One region of the [Bacillus] caldolyticus genome, then DNA from elsewhere that is predicted to be linked to it. Evidence: riboswitches for the same ligand, from Rfam matches in the RefSeq annotation. Region 1 holds a riboswitch; each other region holds the start of a gene.
The links. A riboswitch is a leader RNA that binds a small molecule or an ion and turns the genes downstream of it on or off. The one in region 1 is predicted to bind S-adenosylmethionine.
Positions count from the first base shown of each region.

Region 2: another riboswitch for S-adenosylmethionine. It lies ahead of mtnW (2,3-diketo-5-methylthiopentyl-1-phosphate enolase); the one in region 1 lies ahead of CWI35_RS08005 (phosphoadenylyl-sulfate reductase).
Region 3: another riboswitch for S-adenosylmethionine. It lies ahead of metK (methionine adenosyltransferase); the one in region 1 lies ahead of CWI35_RS08005 (phosphoadenylyl-sulfate reductase).
Region 4: another riboswitch for S-adenosylmethionine. It lies ahead of CWI35_RS13040 (methionine ABC transporter ATP-binding protein); the one in region 1 lies ahead of CWI35_RS08005 (phosphoadenylyl-sulfate reductase).

Region 1 covers NZ_CP025074.1:1,517,588-1,523,142, forward strand. Annotated here, with positions in the region: gene CWI35_RS07995 (low molecular weight protein-tyrosine-phosphatase) at 1-89, opposite strand, end outside; gene CWI35_RS08000 (DUF1128 domain-containing protein) at 439-663, shown strand; SAM riboswitch class I at 793-897, shown strand; gene CWI35_RS08005 (phosphoadenylyl-sulfate reductase) at 1,023-1,730, shown strand; gene CWI35_RS08010 (phosphate transporter) at 1,750-1,878, shown strand; gene sat (sulfate adenylyltransferase) at 2,008-3,168, shown strand; gene cysC (adenylyl-sulfate kinase) at 3,181-3,792, shown strand; gene cobA (uroporphyrinogen-III C-methyltransferase) at 3,941-4,717, shown strand; gene CWI35_RS08030 (sirohydrochlorin chelatase) at 4,728-5,474, shown strand.
Region 2 covers NZ_CP025074.1:1,028,420-1,033,974, forward strand. Annotated here, with positions in the region: gene CWI35_RS05360 (ZIP family metal transporter) at 1-601, shown strand, start outside; gene CWI35_RS05365 (1,2-dihydroxy-3-keto-5-methylthiopentene dioxygenase) at 690-1,232, opposite strand; gene CWI35_RS05370 (methylthioribulose 1-phosphate dehydratase) at 1,262-1,894, opposite strand; gene mtnX (2-hydroxy-3-keto-5-methylthiopentenyl-1-phosphate phosphatase) at 1,891-2,553, opposite strand; gene mtnW (2,3-diketo-5-methylthiopentyl-1-phosphate enolase) at 2,550-3,791, opposite strand; SAM riboswitch class I at 3,863-3,971, opposite strand; gene CWI35_RS05385 (pyridoxal phosphate-dependent aminotransferase) at 4,056-5,243, opposite strand; gene CWI35_RS05390 (carbon-nitrogen family hydrolase) at 5,341-5,555, shown strand, end outside.
Region 3 covers NZ_CP025074.1:2,688,964-2,694,518, reverse strand. Annotated here, with positions in the region: gene CWI35_RS14030 (tetraprenyl-beta-curcumene synthase family protein) at 1-585, opposite strand, end outside; gene CWI35_RS14025 (gamma carbonic anhydrase) at 924-1,472, shown strand; gene metK (methionine adenosyltransferase) at 1,495-2,706, opposite strand; SAM riboswitch class I at 2,836-2,950, opposite strand; gene pckA (phosphoenolpyruvate carboxykinase (ATP)) at 3,169-4,755, shown strand; gene CWI35_RS14010 (MFS transporter) at 5,401-5,555, shown strand, end outside.
Region 4 covers NZ_CP025074.1:2,521,663-2,527,217, forward strand. Annotated here, with positions in the region: gene CWI35_RS13005 (acyl-CoA dehydrogenase family protein) at 1-1,036, shown strand, start outside; gene CWI35_RS13010 (arsenate reductase family protein) at 1,114-1,479, shown strand; gene gcvH (glycine cleavage system protein GcvH) at 1,576-1,959, shown strand; gene CWI35_RS13020 (YusG family protein) at 2,035-2,271, shown strand; gene CWI35_RS13025 (toprim domain-containing protein) at 2,370-2,729, shown strand; gene CWI35_RS13030 (thioredoxin family protein) at 2,726-3,043, shown strand; gene CWI35_RS13035 (hypothetical protein) at 3,190-3,537, shown strand; SAM riboswitch class I at 3,611-3,720, shown strand; gene CWI35_RS13040 (methionine ABC transporter ATP-binding protein) at 3,808-4,836, shown strand; gene CWI35_RS13045 (methionine ABC transporter permease) at 4,826-5,494, shown strand; gene CWI35_RS13050 (MetQ/NlpA family ABC transporter substrate-binding protein) at 5,510-5,555, shown strand, end outside.

The DNA of each region.
Region 1 (5,555 bases):
CCCCGCTCTTTCACCAAATGACGGAAGACCGCTTCCGCCATCGGCGAGCGACAAATGTTTCCAAGACAAACAAACAGCACTTTAATCATCCAAACAGCCACCCCTCTCTCTATGTCCACGGTGCTTTCCACCGTTAGTTTTCCTTCATTTCTTTTCATCTAGCCCTTTTTGTCCCTAGAAGGACGGGGATGTAACGAAAAAACAACTCCAGCGGGGGAGCGTGTGCGAATGGGCCAACAACTTTTGTGCGCGTTCACGACAACCATTTTGAAGAAAACGAGGTGTTTCACCAACCTTTTAGACTGGCACTATGCATGTGCACCTACATTTTACCACATCATCCGTTTTTCATCAGAAAAGCAAGCCAGGCAATCTCTCCCCATTCTTCCTGCACCTATGGTACAATACATAGTAACTTGCCATGAAAGGAGTAAACGAATGGATTTATCAAAACGGTCGGCGGAAAACGTCGCCTACATGATCGAACAGTTGAAGCAAAAGTTGAAAGTGCTGAACTTGGATGCCATCAAGCCGTCCCATTTTTCCGAGGAATGGTACGATGAGTTGAGAGACATTTACGAGATGGTGATGAAACGCGAGACGTTCAGCCCAAGCGAAATGCAGGCGATTGTCGAAGAGCTCGGAAGCCTGCGCAAAAAATAACGCTCCCATCTGCTGCTAGGCAGGCAATGCAGCTGTTTCGTATAAAAACAATTCCTATCGAAAAACTATGATTGACATTATCGTCAATTGTGCTAAAATTTTAATCAATTAAATGACATGCGTTGCATACGTTGCTCGGGAGTGAGGGAGGAATTGGCTCAATGAACTCCGTCAACCTGCCGCCTATAGCAAAGTGCCAATTCCAGCTAAAGAAGATCTTTAGTAAAATAAGGGGCACCCTTTCTCCCGCTCTTTCTGATTCATGCAAGGAAGGATTTTCGCCGCCGAATTGCCGTTTGGCCGCTATATATCCGACTAATTACGTGGATTTTCTTTGATTTTGTGAGGAGGAGAAACCGATGCTCACGTATGATCAGTGGGAAAAGGCGGAAAAACCGTCTTTTCCGTCCGATAATGAAACAAAAGGGGCGCTTGACGTCCTTGCTTGGGCGTATCGCGAATACGGCGATGAGATCGTATACGCGTGCAGCTTCGGCATCGAGGGGATTGTGCTGATTGATCTCATCTCCCAAATCAAACCGGACGCCGAAATCGTCTTTTTGGATACCGGCCTGCATTTTCCAGAGACGTACGATACGATCGCGAAAGTGAAAGAAAAATATCCGTCGCTTCGCATCGTGATGAAGCAGCCGCGCTTGACGTTGGAAGAACAGAAGGCGCAGTTTGGCGACGAGTTATGGAAACGCGACCCGAACAAATGCTGTGAGCTGCGCAAAGTCATTCCGCTGCGCGAGGTGCTGACCGGGGTGACGGCGTGGATTTCCGGCTTGCGCCGCGAGCAATCGCCGACGCGGCGGCATGTCGAGTACATTAACAAAGACGACAAGTTCCGTTCTATTAAAGTCTGTCCGCTCATTCACTGGACGTGGAAAGACGTATGGAATTACGTGTACAAACGCCATCTCCCGTACAATGTGCTCCACGACCGCGGCTACCCGAGCATCGGTTGCGCCCCGTGCACCGCTCCGGCTACAGATCCGAACGACTTGCGCTCCGGGCGCTGGGCCGGCCAAGGAAAGACGGAATGCGGTCTCCATCTCGCTTAAGGAAGGAGAGAAAAACGATATGCTCCTTGCCATTGCTTTGATCGCTTCCTTTTTCTTCGCGATGAACATCGAGGCGAGCGGCGCGGCGGCCTCGATAGGCGTCGCTGACGAATCGGACGCCATTCCGAATCGTCAAGCTGCTGTTTGACAGCGACGTCTATACGGTCATCGCCATCTTGAGCGTCTGCTTGGCGTCATTAGCCTGAAAAAAGAGCGCTTGCCTCATGAACATGGCAGCGGCATTTCACAACATCTATCAATCTAGGAGGTTATGAACATGAGCGTAAGCATCCCGCATGGCGACACATTGATCAATCGTTGGAATCCGGACTATCCGCTTGATGAGGCGACCAAAACGATCGAGCTCTCCAAAGCCGAACTGAGCGACTTGGAGCTGATCGGAACGGGCGCCTACAGCCCTCTCACTGGTTTTTTAACGAAAACGGATTACGACGCGGTTGTTGAAACAATGCGTCTGTCTGACGGCACCGTCTGGAGCATTCCGATCACGCTCGCGGTAACAGAAGAAAAGGCGAAAGAGCTCGCCGTCGGCGATAAGGCGAAACTCGTTTATCGTGGCGACGTCTACGGCGTCATTGAGATCGCTGACATTTACCGCCCAGACAAAACGAAAGAAGCGAAGCTCGTTTATAAAACGGATGAACTTGCTCACCCAGGCGTGCGCAAACTGTTTGAAAAACCGGATGTGTATGTCGGCGGGGAGATTACGCTTGTCAAACGGACCGACAAAGGCCAATTCGCCTCGTTTTATTTTGATCCAGCAGAAACGCGGAAAAAGTTTGCTGAGTTTGGCTGGAACACCGTTGTCGGCTTCCAAACGCGCAATCCGGTTCACCGCGCCCATGAATACATTCAAAAATGCGCGCTCGAGATCGTTGATGGCTTGTTTTTAAACCCACTCGTCGGCGAAACGAAAGCGGACGATATTCCGGCTGACATCCGGATGGAAAGCTATCAAGTGCTGCTGGAAAACTATTACCCGAAAGACCGCGTTTTCCTCGGCGTCTTCCAAGCTGCGATGCGCTATGCCGGTCCGCGTGAAGCCATTTTCCACGCGATGGTGCGCAAAAATTTCGGCTGCACGCACTTCATCGTCGGCCGCGACCACGCTGGTGTCGGCAATTATTACGGTACGTATGATGCGCAAAAAATCTTCTTGAACTTTACGGCTGAAGAGCTTGGCATTACGCCGCTCTTTTTCGAACATAGCTTTTACTGCACGAAATGCGAAGGGATGGCATCGACAAAAACGTGTCCGCATGACGCGAAATACCATGTCGTCCTTTCCGGCACGAAAGTTCGTGAAATGCTGCGCAACGGCCAAGTGCCGCCGAGCACGTTCAGCCGCCCGGAAGTGGCAGCCGTCTTGATCAAAGGGCTGCAAGAACGCGAAACGGTCGCCCCGTCAGCGCGCTAAAGGAGGATCGCGATGAGCACGAACATCGTTTGGCATCACACATCGGTCACAAAAGAAGATCGTCGCAAGCGCAACGGCCATCATAGCGCCATCCTTTGGTTCACCGGGCTGTCCGGCTCCGGCAAATCGACGGTGGCCAACGCTGTCTCCAGACGACTGTTTGAGCTCGGCATTCAGAATTATGTCTTAGACGGCGACAACATCCGGCACGGGCTCAATAAAGATCTCGGCTTTTCCGCCGCCGACCGGACGGAAAACATCCGCCGCATCGGCGAAGTGGCAAAGCTGTTTGTCGACAGCGGCCAGTTTGTGCTGACGGCGTTCATCTCGCCGTTTGCCGAAGACCGGGCGCTCGTCCGCCGCTTAGTCGAAGAAGACGAGTTTATCGAAATTTACGTCAACTGCCCGCTTGAAGAATGCGAAAAGCGCGATCCGAAAGGGCTGTATCAAAAAGCTCGCCGCGGGGAAATCCGTGAATTTACGGGCATCGACTCGCCGTACGAAGCGCCGGAAGCACCGGAGCTGACGATCGAAACACACCGTTATTCGGTTGACGAATGTGCCGAGCAAGTGCTCGCCTACCTGCGCGAGCGAGGAATGATCCCGGCCGCGAAAACAGACTGATTCCCCCGTCCTCTGCCAAAAAAGAACGGGAGGTCATTTGACAAGGTCGTTTTCATCCCAAGGCAGACCATTTACAATAAAAGCAGCCGAGCATCCATGCCGCTTTCCAGCGGCTGGCTGAATCATGCACGAAGGGGCTGAAACAACGATGGGCAAAGTATATCTTGTCGGCGCCGGCCCCGGCGACCCGGAACTCATTACCGTCAAAGGATTAAAATGCATCCAGCAAGCGGATGTCATTTTGTACGACCGTCTCATCAATGAAGAGTTGCTTTCATATGCCAAGCCGGACGCCGAACTCATCTTTTGCGGCAAGCTGCCCGGCTTTCATGCCATGCAGCAGGAAACGATCAACCATGCGCTCGTCTGGCATGCCAAAAAAGGAAAAACGGTCGTCCGCTTAAAGGGCGGCGATCCGTTCGTGTTCGGGCGCGGCGGCGAAGAGGCCGAGGCGCTGGCCAAACATGGGATCGAATTTGAGATCGTTCCCGGCATCACCTCCGCCATCGCGGCGGCGGCTTATGCCGGCATCCCTGTCACCCATCGCGCGTTCAGCTCAAGCGTCGCCTTTGTCACCGGGCATCGGCGCGACGGAAGTCGTGACGAGATCAAATGGGAAAGCCTCGCCAAAGGCATCGATACGATCGCCATTTACATGGGGGTTCATCACTTGCCATACATTTGCGGCCAGCTGATGAAATACGGCAAAGCGCCGGAGACGCCGGCGGCGGTCATCGAATGGGGAACGACAACTGCTCAACGCACCGTCACCGGCACGCTCGCGACGATCGCCGGAATCGCCGCCAAGGAAAACATCCAAAATCCGAGCATGATCATGATCGGAGACGTCGTCCGGCTGCGCGCCAACATTCAATGGTTTGAGCCGTTGCTTGCGTCATCCGCAGCCGCTGGCGCAACATCGTGAGGCGATGGCGATGGAAGCTGTTTTATATGTCAGCCACGGCAGCCGCATTGCCGCCGCGCGCCATGAAGCGGCGCGTTTCGTCGAACAGTGCCGGAGGGCCATCGATATTCCGATTCAAGAGCTATGCTTTGTCGAGCTCGCGGAACCGGACATTGTCACCGGCGTTGACCGTTGTGTCGCCCAAGGGGCGACACGCGTCATCGTCGTTCCGCTTCTCCTTCTTTCTGCAGGGCATGCCAAACACGATATTCCAGCAGCATTGGACATCGCGAGACGGCGCCATCCGTCCGTTGATATCCTCTGTGGCGCTCCGTTCGGCGTCCATGAAGCAATGATCGACATCATGATCGACCGCATCAGCGAACAGTCCGCACCGCTTGACGGTGAATCGATGATCCTTCTTGTCGGCCGCGGCAGCAGTGATCCAGACACGAAGCGCGACATGTCCGCCATCGCTGCGCTTTTAAAAGAAAAAACGAACGTGCCGCACGTGGACGTTTGTTTTCTCGCTGCCATCCGCCCGACGCTTGATGAAGGGCTCGAACGGGCCCACGCATCGGCGTATCGGCGTGTGTTTGTCGTCCCGTACTTATTGTTTACCGGCGTCTTAATGAAAACGATCGAACGGAGGCTGCAGGGGTTCTCTGTTTCCGACAAGCAGTGGCATTTATGCTCTTACCTAGGCGATCACCCGCGGCTTGTGCTGCTCATTCAACAACAAGTATTATCGCTATCATCCGTAAAAAAAGGAGCTTGAACCATCAAGCTCCTTTTTTCATGTATTTTCCGCCTCATCTATTATATGATGGAAGCAGAACAACCGTGATGAAGGAGGACT
Region 2 (5,555 bases), 490 kb from region 1:
GATGGCGGCCTCGATGACAAGTCTTATTCCCGAGGCCCTGCGGTCCGGCGGTTTTGAGGCGCTCGCCATCGGATTGGCGGCGGGGGTGCTCGTGTTAACGTTGCTTGAGATGACCGTCCCCCATATCGACTTGGAGCATACGAAAAGCGGCTTGCAATTCGACGAAAAGGCGATGCTCATCATCGCCGCCATTGCGATGCACAATCTCCCCGAAGGGCTGTCAGTCGGGGTGAGCTACGCCTCAGACGGCGCTTCGCAAACCGGCAATTTGATCGCATTGGCCATCGGCTTGCAAAACGCGCCGGAAGGATTTTTGGTCGCCTTGTTTTTAGTCAATCAGCAGATTGGCCGCTTTAAAGCGTTTGTCATTGCCACGTTAACCGGCGCGGTCGAAATTGTGACGTCTTTGCTCGGCTTTTATTTAACCTCTCTCTTCCGCGGCCTCGTTCCATACGGGTTGGCGTTTGCCGCCGGGGCGATGCTGTTCATCATTTACAAAGAGCTCATTCCCGAAAGCCATGGCGACGGCAACGAACGGATCTCGACGTACGCCTTTATTATCGGCATTTTGTTTATGATTTTGTTAACCGAATCGTTTTAGCGGTCTCTCCTTCCGTCATCGAGGCAAGCGCTCCTCTCCATACAGACCGAAACACCCCGCTGCCTTGCCTGGCAACGGGGTGTTCTCATTATTGGACAGCCTCTTCTTTCTCTTCATACGGATGGGCGACCCAACCGGACGGGTCGATGAACAGGCGGACGGCTACGACTTGGCGGTCGTCCATGAGCGTAAAGTAGTGCGGATTCCCTTCCGGCACGGAAATGACATCGCCGGCTTCCAGCTCGACGTCAAAATAGCCGGTCTCTTTGTCGCCTTTGATAATGAAAATGCCATGGCCGGCCGTAATGGCGCGCACTTCGTCTTCTGTATGGATGTGCACTTGTTCAAATTTTTTCAGCAGTTCATCCAAGTTCGGCGTCGCATCGGACAGAGCGACGATATCCCATGTTTTGTAGCCGCGGCGCGCCGCCAAGTCTTCAATTTCATCTTTGAATGCCGCCAAAATTTCATTTTTCTCTTCATCGGTGAGCACGTATTTGTCGCGCAAATGCTCCGGCAGTTTGGCAATGTCCCAATGCTCGTACAGGACGCCTTGGCTGTTTAAAAAGGCGCGCACATTCTCCTCTCCTGTAATCACTTCACCTGTTTTTCTCACTTTGATGACGGCCATGTCAAAATCCCCCTTCTAAAAGATGTATATTAACCAACCGGCAGGCCGGCCCGTTGCAAAAGCAGCCGCTTCACCTGCCAGCTGAACAAAAACTCCCACGCTTCCAAATGTTTTTTCGCTTCAAACGCCGTTCGTCCCCAGACGGTAATGCCGTGGTTGTGGATCAACACGGCGCCGGCGTCGCCATGAACATGGTTCGCAAACTCCCGAGCCAGCGTCGGGATGTCGGCGTCATTGTTAATGATCGGGATGCGCACTGCGGCGTTTTCTTCCCAAATGCCAAACGCCTTGATGATTTCCTGGCCGGAAAAGACTGCTTCCCCGTTTGACGCATACAGTTCAGAAATCAAATTGTTGTCCACGGTATGAACGTGCAAGACGCAACCGGCGTTTGTGCGGTTGTAAATTTCCACATGCAGCAGCGTCTCCGCTGATGGCTTTAAATGTGTTTTCTCCGCTGGTCGGCCGGCAGCGTCAACGAGCAAGAAGTCCTCATCCGTTTGCTTCCGCTTATCCTTGCCGCTCGCTGTCACCAAAAACGTCAACGGGTCGTCCGTCACTTTGATCGACAAATTGCCGCTTGTTGCGAAAAACCAATCGCGGGCGGCGAGCTCGGCTTTCACTTCCGCAAGCTCGTTCCACTTTTTCACGACGATGCTCATACGATCACCTCCATTCGCTGCAACGCATCAATCACGTCAAAAAACGTTGCAAACGGCGCATGCGGCAAGCCGAGCTCTTGGCATTTTTGGAGCAGAAAATCGCGCGCCATCACGTAATCCGCTTGCTTCGCCACCGCTAAATCCGTAATCGAATCGCCGATGACGACATGGTATCCGTCCGGGCGGGCAAGCTTGCGAAGGAGCGATGGCTTGCAGCAGCCGCAGCCGTTTTGGCACTCACCGTCGCATGCATGCGGCCATGTGATGCGGATCGTCTCACCGCTGAAATCGGAGCCGTTGCAAAAAATGCGCTCCGGTTCAATGAGCCCTTCAAGCAGCGGATAGACAAAAAAGTCGATGCCGCCGCTGACGATATAAAGCGGAATGCCTCGCTCTTTCGTAAACGCGACAAACTCTCGGAATCCCGCGCGCAACCGAGCGGTGCGCCGCAGGAAATCCACAATTTCATCCTTCAACGTGGACGGAAGGAGGGAAAACATCTTCCCCACTCCTTCCTGAACAGAAATGCGCTCAGCGAGAATGTCGTCTTTTAACGCCTCCCACTCCGGCGGGGCGAACTGTTTCATAATAGCGATGATGTTGTCGTTTTCCGTAATGGTGCCGTCAAAATCACAAAAGAGAACGAGCTGTTTCGTCATGCTTCCACCTCAACGACGCCCCAGCGGTCGATCGCTTTTTGCAGCGCTTCGTTTTCTGCAGCCGCCTCACGAAGCGGACGGCCGGCCAGCACCGCGTCGATCGCCGCGCGAAACGCCCGGCCGCCCCCGATCGCCCCGTCCGGATGGCCGTGAATGCCGCCGCCGGCGTTGACGATGGTGTCAAGGCCGAAATCGCGGATGATGAGCGGCACCAATCCCGGGTGAATGCCGGCCGACGGCACCGGAAACGCCCGGGCAAACGGCTCTTGGTCGTCGGTGAGCGCCCTTGCGATGCCAAGCGCCTGCTCACGCTCCAAGGCCACGCTGCCATACGGCGACGGGAACAGGACAAAGTCGGCGCCGGCGAGCCGCAAAAGCTTTCCAAGCCAAAGCGAAGGCGCCACCCCATAAAATTCAGACGGCGTAACAGCGCCGCTGAACGCCGGGTGAGCCATAATCGGCACCACAATCTCCTCATCCTCGCGCAACGCCTGCAACACGTCAAGCCCATAAGCGAAGACGTTAAACAACAGCACATCAGCGCCAAGCTCGGCGGCTCGTTTCGCTTTGTCCTTTAACGCAAACGTTTTGCCGGTCAAGTTGACGGCATACAACGTCCGCTTGCCTGTTTGTTCGTACACTTCCTGAAGCGCCGCCTTGCCCTCGGTGATCCGCTTTTCAAACGGAAGAAGTTCGCTGTCAAACAAAATTTCATCGTCTTTGACCAGGTCAACGCCGCCGAGCGCCTGTTTTTTCAATTCCGACGTCAAGTACGCCAAATCGCGGCCGATCATGCCTTTAAAAATGCTCATCAACAGTGGGCGGTTATGCACCCCGACTCGGTCGCGAATGCCGTCGATGCCAAAGCGCGGCCCAGGAAACTGTCGCTTCCATTCATCCGGAAACTCTAAATCAAGCAGCCGCACTTCACCGTCGAGCGACAGCTTGCCGAACGTCGTGACCAACAATGCCGGCAAATCGGCGCTGAAGTTGACTGTCGGGTAGGCGATTTTGACGATCGCCCGCTTCAGCCGCTTGCCGAAATAGGCGTTTACCCGCTCGCTTTCGCCAAGCTCGTCAATAGCGACGACTTCCCCTTTATGTTTGCGAAGCTGCTCCTGCTCCAACGCCGGCAAGTCGGTCCACGTGCCGATCGTCAAGCCGAGCGCGATCCCTTCCGCCTTTTTCCGAATGTCTGTTTCATCATGAAGCAAATACGTTGCCATCACTGCACTCATCGTTCATCCCTCTCAATCTCGAAATAAAAACGCCTCTTCATAAGAAGAGGCGTCACTCATCCATGGCGCTCTTCTTATCTCTCAGCGTTTCCGCTGCAAGAATTAGCACCGTGCTTGGCGCGCGCCAAGCCGGTTGCCGGGCTTCATTGGGCTCGTCCCTCCGCCTGCTCTTGATAAGAAAGCCTGCTCGTTTATGCACTTATCAAACAATTGGCAAATTTACTTTGAATTATGACATCGCCGATTGGCGTTGTCAATCATTTTTCAAAAATTTTTTTCGAACAATCCAAGGCGGCCGATCCGCTCCGCTGCTTCGCGAAGCCGCGCTTCATCGGTCAAGAGGCCGACGCGCACATACCCTTCGCCGTGCTCGCCGAACCCGATGCCTGGGGCGACGGCGACATGCGCCCGCTCAAGCAGCATGTCGGCAAACTCAGCGGATGATATGCCTTTTGGCAGCGGAAGCCAGGCGAAAAACGACCCATATGGCGCCGGCGCTTCCCAACCGATCTCGCAGAGCGCAGCGATGAACGCATTGCGGCGCGCCTCATACAATGCGACCAACTCCGTGACACAATCTTGCGGACCAAGGAGCGCCGCGGCGGCCGCTTCCTGGATGGCGCCGAACAAGCTGACATACAAATGATCCTGCAAAAGCTCAAGCGCCCGAATGATCCGCTCGTTGCCGACGGCAAACGCCACACGCCAGCCGGCCATATTGTATGTTTTCGAAAACGTATAAATTTCGACGCCGACGTCTTTCGCCCCATCGGCTTCCAGGAAGCTGACCGGTTTCCGGCCGTCAAAGCCGATCGCTCCATAAGCGAAATCGTGCACGACGGCAATGCCGTGCTTGGCGGCAAACGCCACCGTCTCCGCGAAAAATTCCTTTGTCGCCGTCGCACCGGTCGGATTGTTCGGATAGTTTAAAAACATGAGCTTCGCTCGGTCGGCGACCGACTCCGGAATGGCTTCGTAATCCGGTAAGAATCCGTTTTCCGAAGAAAGCGGCATCATTTCCATCCGCGCGCGGGCAAGCGCGATCCCCGACCAATAGTCCGGATAGCCCGGGTCCGGGACAAGCACCACATCGCCCGGGTTGACGAGGCAAAGCGGCAGCTCGACAAGCCCGGCCTTGCCGCCGAACAAAATGGCGACTTCGCGGTCTGGATCGACGTTCACCCCGTATTCACGCGCGTAAAACGCGGCAATGGCTTCTTTCAAAAAGAAGTAGCCTTGAAATGGCGAATATTTATGGTATTTCGGATTGGCCGCCGCCCGCTGCATCGCCTCGACGATATGCTTTGGCGTCGGCTGATCCGGGTTGCCTTGCCCTAAATTGATCACGTCGCATCCGGCCTTGATTTTCTCCCCGACTTTTGCGACAAGCGAGGCGAAAAATTGCTTTGGCAGCTGCTCAAGCAGCTCGGAAAAAGGAATTTCCATCGTCATCGCCCACACCTTCTTAAAAAATTCTTGAAATTCTAGTGCAACATCATATATCGTAAAAAGCAAAATGTAAAGCAAAATTTTTTCGAGGTGAAAACTCATGACGATCCGCATCGCCTGCCTCCAGCTTGATATTGCGTTTGGCGACCCGAACGAAAACGAACGGTGCGCGGAAAGCGCCATTGAATCGGCCGTCAAGGACGGCGCGAATATCATCGTGCTGCCGGAATTATGGACGACCGGCTACGATTTGACGCGCCTAGATGAGATTGCCGACGAAGGCGCCGAACGGGCGAAAGCGTTCGCCTCCCGCCT
Region 3 (5,555 bases), 1.2 Mb from region 1:
TTTCTCCAGCCGCGGCACCCGCTCGCTCGCTTCAACATGTTTATGCACTTGCAAGTCGCAATAATATCCGGCCAATTCATGCAAAAATGGGGCGATCGTCTCATAATGGCGCACCGTCTCGAGCACCTCTTGGCACGTGCGGACAAGCGCCGGCAAATAGCCGCCGTCTTCCTGTTCGCGGCGATGGCGGTAATAGTTCGACGGCTCTGCTCCGATCGTCAAAGCGTCCGGCATCGAATCGTGCAAGGCGCGAAAGTCGAGCGGATCGAGCGAGGTGCTGCGGTCGCACAAATTATCCAAATAATCGCTGATCGTCTGGTAAGCAACGATAAAGCGGATGCAATCCTCCATGTTTTCTCCGGCCAAGAGCGCCAAAATGGAGCCGCCTTCGCAATGGAACGTTTTCGAAGCGATGCTCGCGAGCGCCTGGCGCCGCAATTCCGGGTCGGGAATGCGCTCGGCTTGGCGCCGCCAATAGGCAAGCTCGCGGTGGACAAGCGGAAGCACGTCACGATACACCATTTTCATCAAGGCGATGGGGTTTTTCGGAATGTTCAATCGGCTCACCTCAGGTGCAAACACCATGGTCTCGTCTCCTAGCATTTCCATCTTATCGGCAACCAAAATCGTTTCGCGTCTGAACAGCTTGCGATCTCGTCTTCCAGTATTGCCATCAATGCGGCCGGGGCAAACCATAAAAGGGTTGGCGACGGAGTGAAAAAGCCGCTCAACAACGGTTCTTCTCACGTTGAGAAGCTTTGTGAAATCGGATCTTCTTCCCCGATCCCAACCACTCATCGGGCGAAACGAAACGTTTTTCACCAATCCCGATTAGGCGCGCTCGCTTTCGTTGGCGATTTGGACGCAGCGTTGTACAATACATGGTGAACGATCGATTTTGCAACAGAAAGGAACGAACGCCCATGATTTACCCATACAAAGGCAAAACGCCGCAAATTGCCGCCTCCGCCTTTATCGCCGACTATGTGACGATCACCGGCGATGTCGTGATCGGCGAAGAGACAAGCATTTGGTTCAATACCGTCATTCGCGGCGATGTGGCGCCAACGGTGATTGGCAACCGGGTCAATATTCAAGATAACTCAATTTTGCATCAAAGTCCAAACAATCCGCTTATCATTGAGGACGGGGTGACGGTCGGCCATCAAGTCATTTTGCACAGCGCCATCGTTCGCAAAAACGCGCTCATCGGCATGGGCTCAATCATTTTGGACCGCGCGGAAATCGGGGAAGGCGCGTTTATCGGCGCCGGCAGTTTAGTGCCGCCGGGCAAAAAAATTCCGCCCAACACGCTCGCCCTCGGCCGGCCGGCGAAAGTCGTCCGCGAACTGACGGAAGACGATATCCGCGAAATGGAGCGCATCCGCCGCGAATATGTCGAGAAAGGGCAGTATTACAAAGCGCTGCAGCAACAGCGGACATCGTGCGCCGACAAAAAAGAGCTGCCGTGATCAGGCAGCTCTTTTTCTTTCATCACTTGTCCGCCAACGCCAGCGCTTGTTCTTTCAACAAGGCGGCTTTGTCGGTGCGCTCCCACGGCAGGTCGATGTCCGTACGCCCAAAATGGCCGTAAGCAGCCGTCTGTTTGTAAATCGGGCGGCGAAGGTCGAGCATTTTGATGATGCCCGCCGGGCGGAGATCGAAGTTGTTGCGCACGACTTCAATCAAAATGTCTTCCGACACTTTGCCGGTGCCGAACGTATCGATCGAAATCGAAACTGGGCGGGCGACGCCGATCGCGTAGGCAAGCTGCACTTCGCATTTGTCGGCCAGTCCTGCCGCGACGATGTTTTTCGCGACATAGCGGGCCGCATACGCCGCCGAGCGGTCGACTTTCGTCGGATCTTTGCCCGAGAACGCGCCACCGCCGTGGCGGGCGTAGCCGCCGTACGTATCGACGATGATTTTGCGCCCCGTCAACCCAGCATCCCCTTGCGGACCGCCGATGACAAACCGTCCTGTCGGGTTGATGAAATATTTCGTGTTCTCATCAAGCAGCTCCGCGGGCACGACCGGCTTGATGACCTGCTCTTTAATGTCGCGCTGGATTTGCTCTTGCGTAATTTCCGGATGGTGCTGCGCGGAAACGACGATCGTATCGACGCGCACCGGTTTGCCGTTTTCATCGTATTCGATCGTCACTTGCGTTTTCCCGTCCGGCCGCAAGTACGGCAAGACGTCCGTTTTGCGCACTTCCGCCAATCGGCGCGCCAAGCGGTGCGCAAGCGAAATCGGCAGCGGCATCAATTCTTCCGTCTCATTGCAGGCGAACCCAAACATCAATCCTTGGTCGCCGGCGCCGATCGCTTCAATTTCCTCGTCAGTCATCTGACCTTCGCGCGCCTCGAGCGCCCGGTCCACCCCCATCGCAATGTCCGGCGATTGTTCGTCAATCGACGTCAGCACCGCGCACGTATCAGCGTCAAATCCGTATTTGGCGCGCGTGTAGCCGATCTCCCGGATCGTATCGCGGACGATGCGCGGAATGTCCACGTATGTTGATGTCGTGATTTCCCCGCTCACGAGCACCAGCCCGGTCGTGACGCTCGTTTCGCAGGCGACGCGGGCGTTCGGATCTTTTTCCAAAATGGCATCCAAAATGGCGTCAGAAATTTGGTCGCAAATTTTATCCGGATGTCCTTCCGTCACAGACTCTGAAGTAAACAAGCGGCGTTTGGCTGACATTCGGTTTGTTTCCTCCTCTTGGCATAATGTGGCGACACGGAACTCATTTCCCTTTTTCCCTTCGCAATATAAAAAACCTTTCCTGTAACGGCTGAGGAAAGGTCATGGCAATCGTATTGCTTCCTTTCACTCTTATCGTTCAAGGACTGCGCCTTGCCACAGGTTAGCACCATTTCACACATGTACAGTTGTGACGGTTGCTGGGCTTCATCGGGCCTGTCCCTCCACCGGCTCGGGATAAGAGTATCCGTTCAATGACTTATCTTATCGCAACGGAATCGGCAAAGTCAACTATCAAAATTCATTTTTTATCATTTCCAGCCGCGAAAATTCTTTCCTCAAGGAAACCAACACATTGGGCAAAATAAAGTTTGAAAAACCCACACAATTAGTATGGACTATTAATAAAAATGTGTTATACTATTTTCAAGAGTGATTACAAAAAGAAGGCAGGTTTTGAATATGGGGATCGCAAACATGACGAATAAGCTTGATTTATTGCTGCAAAAACCGTACGTGCATCATCAACTGTCCGTCGCCGAGCTCGTTGAGAAAGTCCTGCAACGGAACGAAGGACGGCTGACGCACACCGGAGCCGTCGCGGTGACAACCGGCAAGTACACAGGGCGGTCGCCGAAAGACAAATACATCGTCGAAGAACCGTCAACGAAGCAAACGATCGACTGGGGCGCGGTCAACCAGCCGATGTCTCCGGAGACGTTTGATAAACTGTACGACAAAGTGCTCGACTATTTAATGAAGAAAGATGAACTGTTCGTGTTTAAAGGCTTTGCCGGCGCCGATCCGAAATCCCGGCTGCCGATTCAAGTCGTCAACGAATTCGCCTGGCACAACTTGTTCGTCCATCAGCTGTTCATCCGGCCGAACGCCGAAGAGCTCGCCGCGCATGAGCCGCAATTCACCGTCATTTGCGCGCCGAACTTTAAAGCCGATCCCGCCGTTGACGGCACGCGCTCGGAAGCGTTCATCATCATCTCGTTTGAACGGCGCACCGTGTTGATCGGCGGCACCGAGTATGCCGGCGAAATGAAAAAATCGATTTTCTCGGTGATGAACTATTTGCTGCCGGAACAAGGCATCCTGCCGATGCACTGCTCGGCCAACGTCGGCCAGGAAGGCGACGTCGCCCTCTTTTTCGGCTTGTCGGGAACGGGAAAAACGACGCTCTCGACCGACCCGAACCGCCGCTTGATCGGCGATGATGAGCACGGCTGGTCAAACCGCGGCATTTTCAACATCGAAGGCGGCTGCTATGCGAAATGCATCAACCTATCGCGCGAGAAAGAGCCGCAAATTTTTGACGCCATCGGCTTCGGCGCGGTGCTCGAAAACGTCGTCCTCGACGACGCGACGCGGGTGCCGAATTACGACGACGGCACGCTGACGGAAAACACGCGCGCCGCCTACCCGCTTCAAGCGATCAAAAACATCGTCGACCCAAGCGTCGCCGGCCATCCGTCCACGATCGTGTTTTTGACGGCTGATGCGTTCGGCGTCCTGCCGCCAATCAGCAAGCTGACGCGCGAACAGGCGATGTACCATTTCTTAAGCGGCTACACAAGCAAACTCGCCGGCACCGAACGCGGCGTCACCGAACCGGAAGCAACGTTCTCAACGTGCTTTGGCGCACCGTTTTTGCCGCGCCCGGCCGTCGAATACGCGGAAATGCTCGGGCAAAAAATCGCCGAACACAACGTCCGCGTCTTTTTGGTCAACACCGGCTGGACAGGGGGACCGTACGGCGTCGGCAGCCGCATGAAGCTCGCCTACACCCGGGCGATGGTGCAAGCCGCTGTCGAAGGGGAGCTCGACAACGTCGAAACGGTGCAAGACCCGATTTTCGGCCTCGCCATCCCAACCCACGTCCCCGGCGTGCCGGATGACGTCCTGCAGCCGCAAAACACATGGGCTGACAAACAAGCATACGAACAAAAAGCAAAAGAGCTGGCGCAAAAGTTCCGCGCCAACTTCCGAAAGTTCGCCCATATCGACCCGACGATCGAAAAACTCGGCGGACCGCTCGTGTAACAAGAACCCGGCCGGACAGGGAACATCCTGTTCGGCCGGTTTTTCTGTTCTTTCCTCTGCTTTCGTCTCCGACACTGAATCGTTAGACATTTCTGTACGTCGGTCCGTTTCATTCGCCTCAAACAACCAGACTCGAGCAAACGCAATGAGCTTCTGTGTTTTCATTTGCCGCAATGGCCATGAGTTCTGCAAGGAATACGTAATGTCATCAAAAGATGGATGATTAATGAACTTGCGCATTATTTCTAAAGTTTTTACTCCCTGTTTCCCCAAGAATTGTGTTCTTACTTCTATTTCTCCAACTGTTTTCCGCAAATCATTCATATACTTATCACAATTTTTAGTATCATTAAACAAGTGATCAAGATGCATAATTCCTATAGAAACTCCAGCAGCATGATATGCTCTGTCTAAAGGCCTTTTGATTTTCAAGATACTCTAAACAGAATAAGGGGGAGGCTTCCATTGCTTCAGTATATCCATTTACCTTTAGCAGATTGTTGAAAATCAACCCGTTTTCCTTCGCTCCATCGTTTTGGGGCGTGGCAAAAAGCCAGTTTCATCAAAGACTGAAGATCTGATTTTTGGTTCATTTTGACTATTCCATCACCAGTCGTTTCGATGATCAAAGAGAGGATTGAGGTCATGAAAAATAAAACATTTCATTTCCTTTGGATCGGACAATCTTTCGCGAATTTCGGAGATGTGTTCTACATTGTTTCCGTTGTCTCTTACCTATATCATTTGACATCGAAAGCCATGGCTGCCGCATTAGTCCCTTTTTTCGTTACATTGTCGTT
Region 4 (5,555 bases), 1.0 Mb from region 1:
AATCGGAAAAGGCCATGTCATCGCCTTCAACATTTTGAACATCGGCCGCTACAAGCTTGGGTTAGGGGCGGTCGGCGGCGCGAAGCGGGCGCTTGAAATCACGCTCAAATACGCCAATCAGCGCCAGCAATTCAAACGGCCGATTTCGCAGTTTACGTTGACGCAGGAAAAATTCGCGACGATGGCGTCGCGCCTGTATGCCGCCGAAAGCTCGGTTTACCGCACGGTCGGCTTGTTCGATGAACGGATGGGCCTGCTTGATGCGGAAAAGGCGAAAGATGGCAAAGAAGTGGCGAAATCGATCGCCGAATATGCGATCGAATGCTCATTGAACAAGTTTTTTGCCACGGAAGTGCTCGATTACATCGTGGATGAAGGCGTGCAAATCCACGGCGGGTACGGCTTTATGCAGGAATACGAAATTGAGCGCGCCTACCGCGATTCGCGCATCAACCGCATTTTCGAGGGGACGAACGAAATCAACCGCCTTCTCGTGCCGGGCATGTATTTGAAAAAGGCGTTAAAAGGCGAGCTGCCGCTCTTCCAAAAAGCGCAGCAGCTTCAGGAAGAACTGATGATGATGGCCGCCGAAGAGCCGGGGACGGGCGCGCTGGAACAAGAGAAATACTTGGTGCGCAACGCGAAAAAAATCGCCTTGATGGTCGCCGGTTTAGCGGCGCAAAAATACGGCCAGCGCATTGAAGAAGAGCAAGAAGTGCTCGTCAACATCGCCGACATCGTCTCGAACATTTATGCGATGGAATCAGCGCTTTTGCGCACGGAAAAAGCGATTCAGGCGAGCGGTGAGGAGAAAAACAAACAAAAATTGCTGTACACGCAAATTTTCTGCCAAGAGGCGTTCAATGAAATTGAAGCCCATGCGAAAGAAACGCTCGTCGCCGTCGAACAAGGAGACACGCTGCGGATGATGCTCGCCGCTCTCCGACGGCTGACGCGCCATACGCCGATCAACGTGATCGCGAAAAAACGCGAAGCGGCCGCCGCGCTCATTGAAGCCGAACGGTATATTGTGTGATAATGGGAAGTGCCAGGCGTTTGCCTGGTGCTTCTTATTTGTTTGCCACACAGCGGAAATGAAAGGGAGGAGTGAAGATGGCGCTCACGCTCTATTGGTATCCAAAATGCGGAACGTGCCGGAAGGCGAAAAAATGGTTGGATGAACACGGCATTGAGGTGCAAACGGTGCATTTGGTCGACGAGCCGCTGACGAAAGAGCAGCTCGCCCGTTTGCACCGTCAAAGCGGGCTGCCGCTCAAAAAATTTTTCAACACGAGCGGGATGAAATACCGCGAGCTTGGCTTGAAGGACAAGCTCGACCGCGCATCGGAAGACGAGATGCTCGATTGGCTCGCCTCGGACGGGATGTTGGTCAAACGGCCGATTTTGACGGACGGCGAGCGGGTCGTCGTGGGCTTTCGCGAACAAGAATACGAGGCGTTTTTCGCGGCGGGGACATAAAAAATTTTTTGCAAAATCGGGTGAATTCAGTGAGTTTTTGCGGAAAATCGGTTATGATGAAAAGGAATATACATTTTGTCGCAATGGAGGGATACGATGAACACGCCGAAAGAACTTCGCTATACAAAGGAGCATGAGTGGGTGCGCGTGGAAGGAGAGAACGTGCGCATCGGCATTACGGATTACGCCCAATCAGAGCTTGGCGACATCGTCTTTGTCGAGCTGCCGGAAGTCGGCGCAGAGGTTACGGCGAACGAGCCGTTCGGCAGCGTTGAATCGGTGAAAACGGTCTCGGAATTGTATGCGCCGATCAGCGGCACGGTCGTTGAAGTGAATGAGGCGTTAAATGACCATCCGGAGTACGTGAACGAATCGCCGTATGACAAAGCGTGGATGATCGTCGTCAAACCGAATGATTTGAGCGAAATCGACAATTTGTTGACGGCGGAACAATACGAGGCGATGATCAACGAAGGATAAACGTTCCTGCAATCTTCGCTTCGATTCGGGCACTCTATACATACCGGAATTTGATTGAAAAAAGGGGTGCTCGCGATGGCGCTGCAAACGACGCGCATAGATGTCACGGACCGGATCATCGGCAAACTGAACGGCCGCTCGCTGGAGTTGTACGAGGAAGGAGAGCTCATCGGGCGCCTTCCGCTTCCGGCGGCCGTCCCGTTGAAAAAGGGGTATACCGAACAAAACGGAAGAATTTACAAACAGGTGACCGCTACCGTTGAGCCGGACCAAAAATATGTCGATTGCGACGGGGAAGCGGGCTGGTGTTGAAAGGCAACGGTGGATGGCCGTTGCTTTTCATTTTCAACATTTGGCCGGCGCAAGACATACAATAATAGTATCCTCATTTGAAGTTAGGTGGGTCGGACATGCGACGCGTGGAAAAAGTGATCATCGTCGAAGGGCGATCAGACAAGCAAAAAGTGGCGGCGGTGCTGAACGAACCAGTCGTCATCGTCTGCACAAACGGCACGATCAGTGATGCGCGCCTTGAGGAGCTGGCCGATGAGCTGGAAGGATGCGATGTATACGTCTTGGCCGATGCCGATGAGGCGGGAGAAAAATTGCGCCGGCAGTTTCGCCGCATGTTTCCAGAGGCGGAGCATCTTTACATTGACCGGGCGTATCGCGAAGTGGCGGCCGCTCCGCCTTGGCACTTGGCGCAAGTGCTGTTGCGCGCTCGTTTCGACGTCCGCATCGAATCGCTCATGAGGGGAAGAGGCGAGTGAAAGCGATCGACCGAAACGATGTCATGCGAGTGGTGGAAGTCGAGCCGCTTCTGGCCCTTTACTTGTATACCCCGCTGTGCGGCACGTGCCAGCTGGCGCGGCGGATGCTCACGGTGGTGGAGCAGTTGTTTCCGGCGCTGCCGTTTTACGAAACGGACATCAACTATATCCCTGAGCAGGCCGTTGCGTGGAAAATTGAAAGCGTTCCTTGCCTGCTTCTTTTTAGGGACGGAACGGTCGCAGGCAAGTGGTATGCCTTTCATTCCGTTCCGTATTTGTACGAAGTGATTCAAGCCTGCTTGCCGTCCCGATGATTCGCCTTTTTTTGACGCTGTTTGACACATTTCTTGGGAAATGACAAAAACGGCGCTCGTTCGTCAACGGGTTGTCGAGATTTTTGTAAAGGATTTCTCCTCTTCAGGTGGAAGTGAAAAAAATAAAAATGGGGGAGGGGATATCCATGGAAATGCGTGAATTAGTTGGGCAGTTCGTGGAACGGATGCAAGTGTTGCGCCATTTGGTGCCGATTTTGCCGGATGAGCAGCTGTATGTTCGGTTTGAAAGCGATGACGAAACCGCCTTGCTGTTGATCGGCAAGGAATCAGCCGCTAGAGGGATGGAAAACGATGAACGGAAAACATTGACGGTGCGCGGTTCCAAAGAGGCGCTCGCGTCCCTGCTGAACGGCGAACTGAAGCTGCAGCAGCTCGTCCGGTTGCGTGAAGTGCACGTGTCAGGAAGCTTCCGCCAGCTTTTGCTTCTTGAATCGCTCCTCCATTTGGCCAAGCCTTATCGGGACGTCGGATAAAAAAGATGTTGACACGCTTCGACAGACAATGATACAATCACATTCGTAGTCAATTGAATAGGCGATTGTTGCGCTCTTATCAAGAGAGGTGGAGGGATGTGCCCAATGAAGCCCGGCAACCGTCAGCGCATGTGCTGAAATGGTGCCAATTCACACAAAGCGGCCTGCTTTGAGAGATAAGAGACGGAATGGTGCACAATACCTTTCTGTTCTCTGCGGGCAGAAAGGTTTTCTTTTTGCGCTCTGCCGCTTGGGGAGGAAGGTGAAACGATGATTACACTCGAACAAGTGACGAAAATCTATCAAGCGGCCAACGGCTCGGTCACGGCTGTCGACAATGTGTCGCTTGAGATTCGCGAAGGGGAAATTTTCGGCATTATCGGCTACAGCGGCGCGGGGAAAAGCACGCTCATCCGCTTGCTCAATGGGCTCGAGAAGCCGACGAGCGGCCGGGTGGTCGTCGCCGGGCGCGATATGACGCGCGTGAAAGGGCGGGAGCTGCGCAAGGCGCGCCAAGAAATCGGGATGATTTTCCAGCATTTCAACTTGCTTTGGTCTCGCACAGTCAGGGAAAACATTGCCTTTCCGCTTGAAATTGCCGGCGTCCCGAAAGAGGAGCGGAACAAGCGGGTGGATGAATTGATCGAGCTTGTCGGCCTTTCCGGGCGCGAGGATGCCTACCCGTCGCAGCTGAGCGGCGGGCAAAAGCAGCGGGTCGGCATCGCCCGGGCGCTCGCCAACAACCCGAAAGTCTTGCTGTGCGACGAGGCGACATCGGCGTTGGACCCCCAGACGACCGATGCGATTTTGGACTTGCTCGTTGACATCAACAAGCGTCTCGGGCTGACGATTGTGCTGATCACCCATGAAATGCACGTCATCCGCAAAATTTGCGACCGCGTTGCGGTGATGGAAAGCGGCCGAATCGTCGAGCAAGGCGAAGTGCTGCATGTGTTCCGCAACCCGCAGCAACCGATTACGAAACGGTTCGTCAAGCAGCTGATCGAGCCCGAGGAGACGGAAGAGGCGATTTCTCATTTGTTTGGCCAATACCCGAGCGGGCTGATCGCGCAGCTGACGTTCGTCGGCGCGGCAGCCGGAAAGCCGCTCATCACCGAAGTGGTGCGTCAGTTTGCCGTCGATGTCAACATTTTGCAAGGGAAAATTTCGCAAACCCATCAAGGCGCCTATGGGGTGCTGTTCGTGCACCTCGACGGGGCGAGGGATGAAATCGACCGGGCGCTTGACTATATTCAACGCCAGCAGGTGGCGGTGGAGGTGATTCACGATGCTCGCTAACCTCCTGCCGAACGTGCAATGGGAGACGATGTGGGCGGCGACGGTCGAGACGCTGTATATGACGGGAGTGGCGGTGGCGGCCACTTTCGTCCTCGGAATCGTTCTTGGCTTGCTTCTATTTTTGACAGCGAAGGGCAACCTATGGGAAAACCGGTTTGTCAATACAGTGATTGCTGCGTTTGTGAACATTTTCCGCTCTATTCCGTTTATTATTTTGATCATTTTGCTCATTCCGTTTACAACATGGCTCGTCGGGACGATGCTTGGCGCCAATGCGGCGTTGCCGGCTTTGGTCATTGGGGCCGCGCCGTTTTACGCCCGCATGGTCGAAATCGCTCTTCGCGAAATTGATAAAGGCGTCATCGAAGCAGCCCAAGCGATGGGCGCCTCAACGTGGACGATCATTTGGAAAGTGCTGCTGCCGGAGTCTTTGCCGGCGCTTGTCTCCGGCATTACGGTGACGGCGGTGTCGCTCGTCAGCTATACAGCGATGGCTGGAGCCATCGGCGCCGGCGGGCTTGGGAACTTGGCGTATTTGGAAGGGTTCCAGCGCAACCATAACGATGTGACATTTGTCGCAACCGTATTGGTGTTGGTCATTGTATTTATCATTCAGCTGATCGGTGACTTTGTCACTTCGAAAATCGATAAACGATAAAGGGGGAAACAACTGATGAAGAAATGGTTGGGTGTGTTGCTCGCCGCCATTCTCGTGCTCG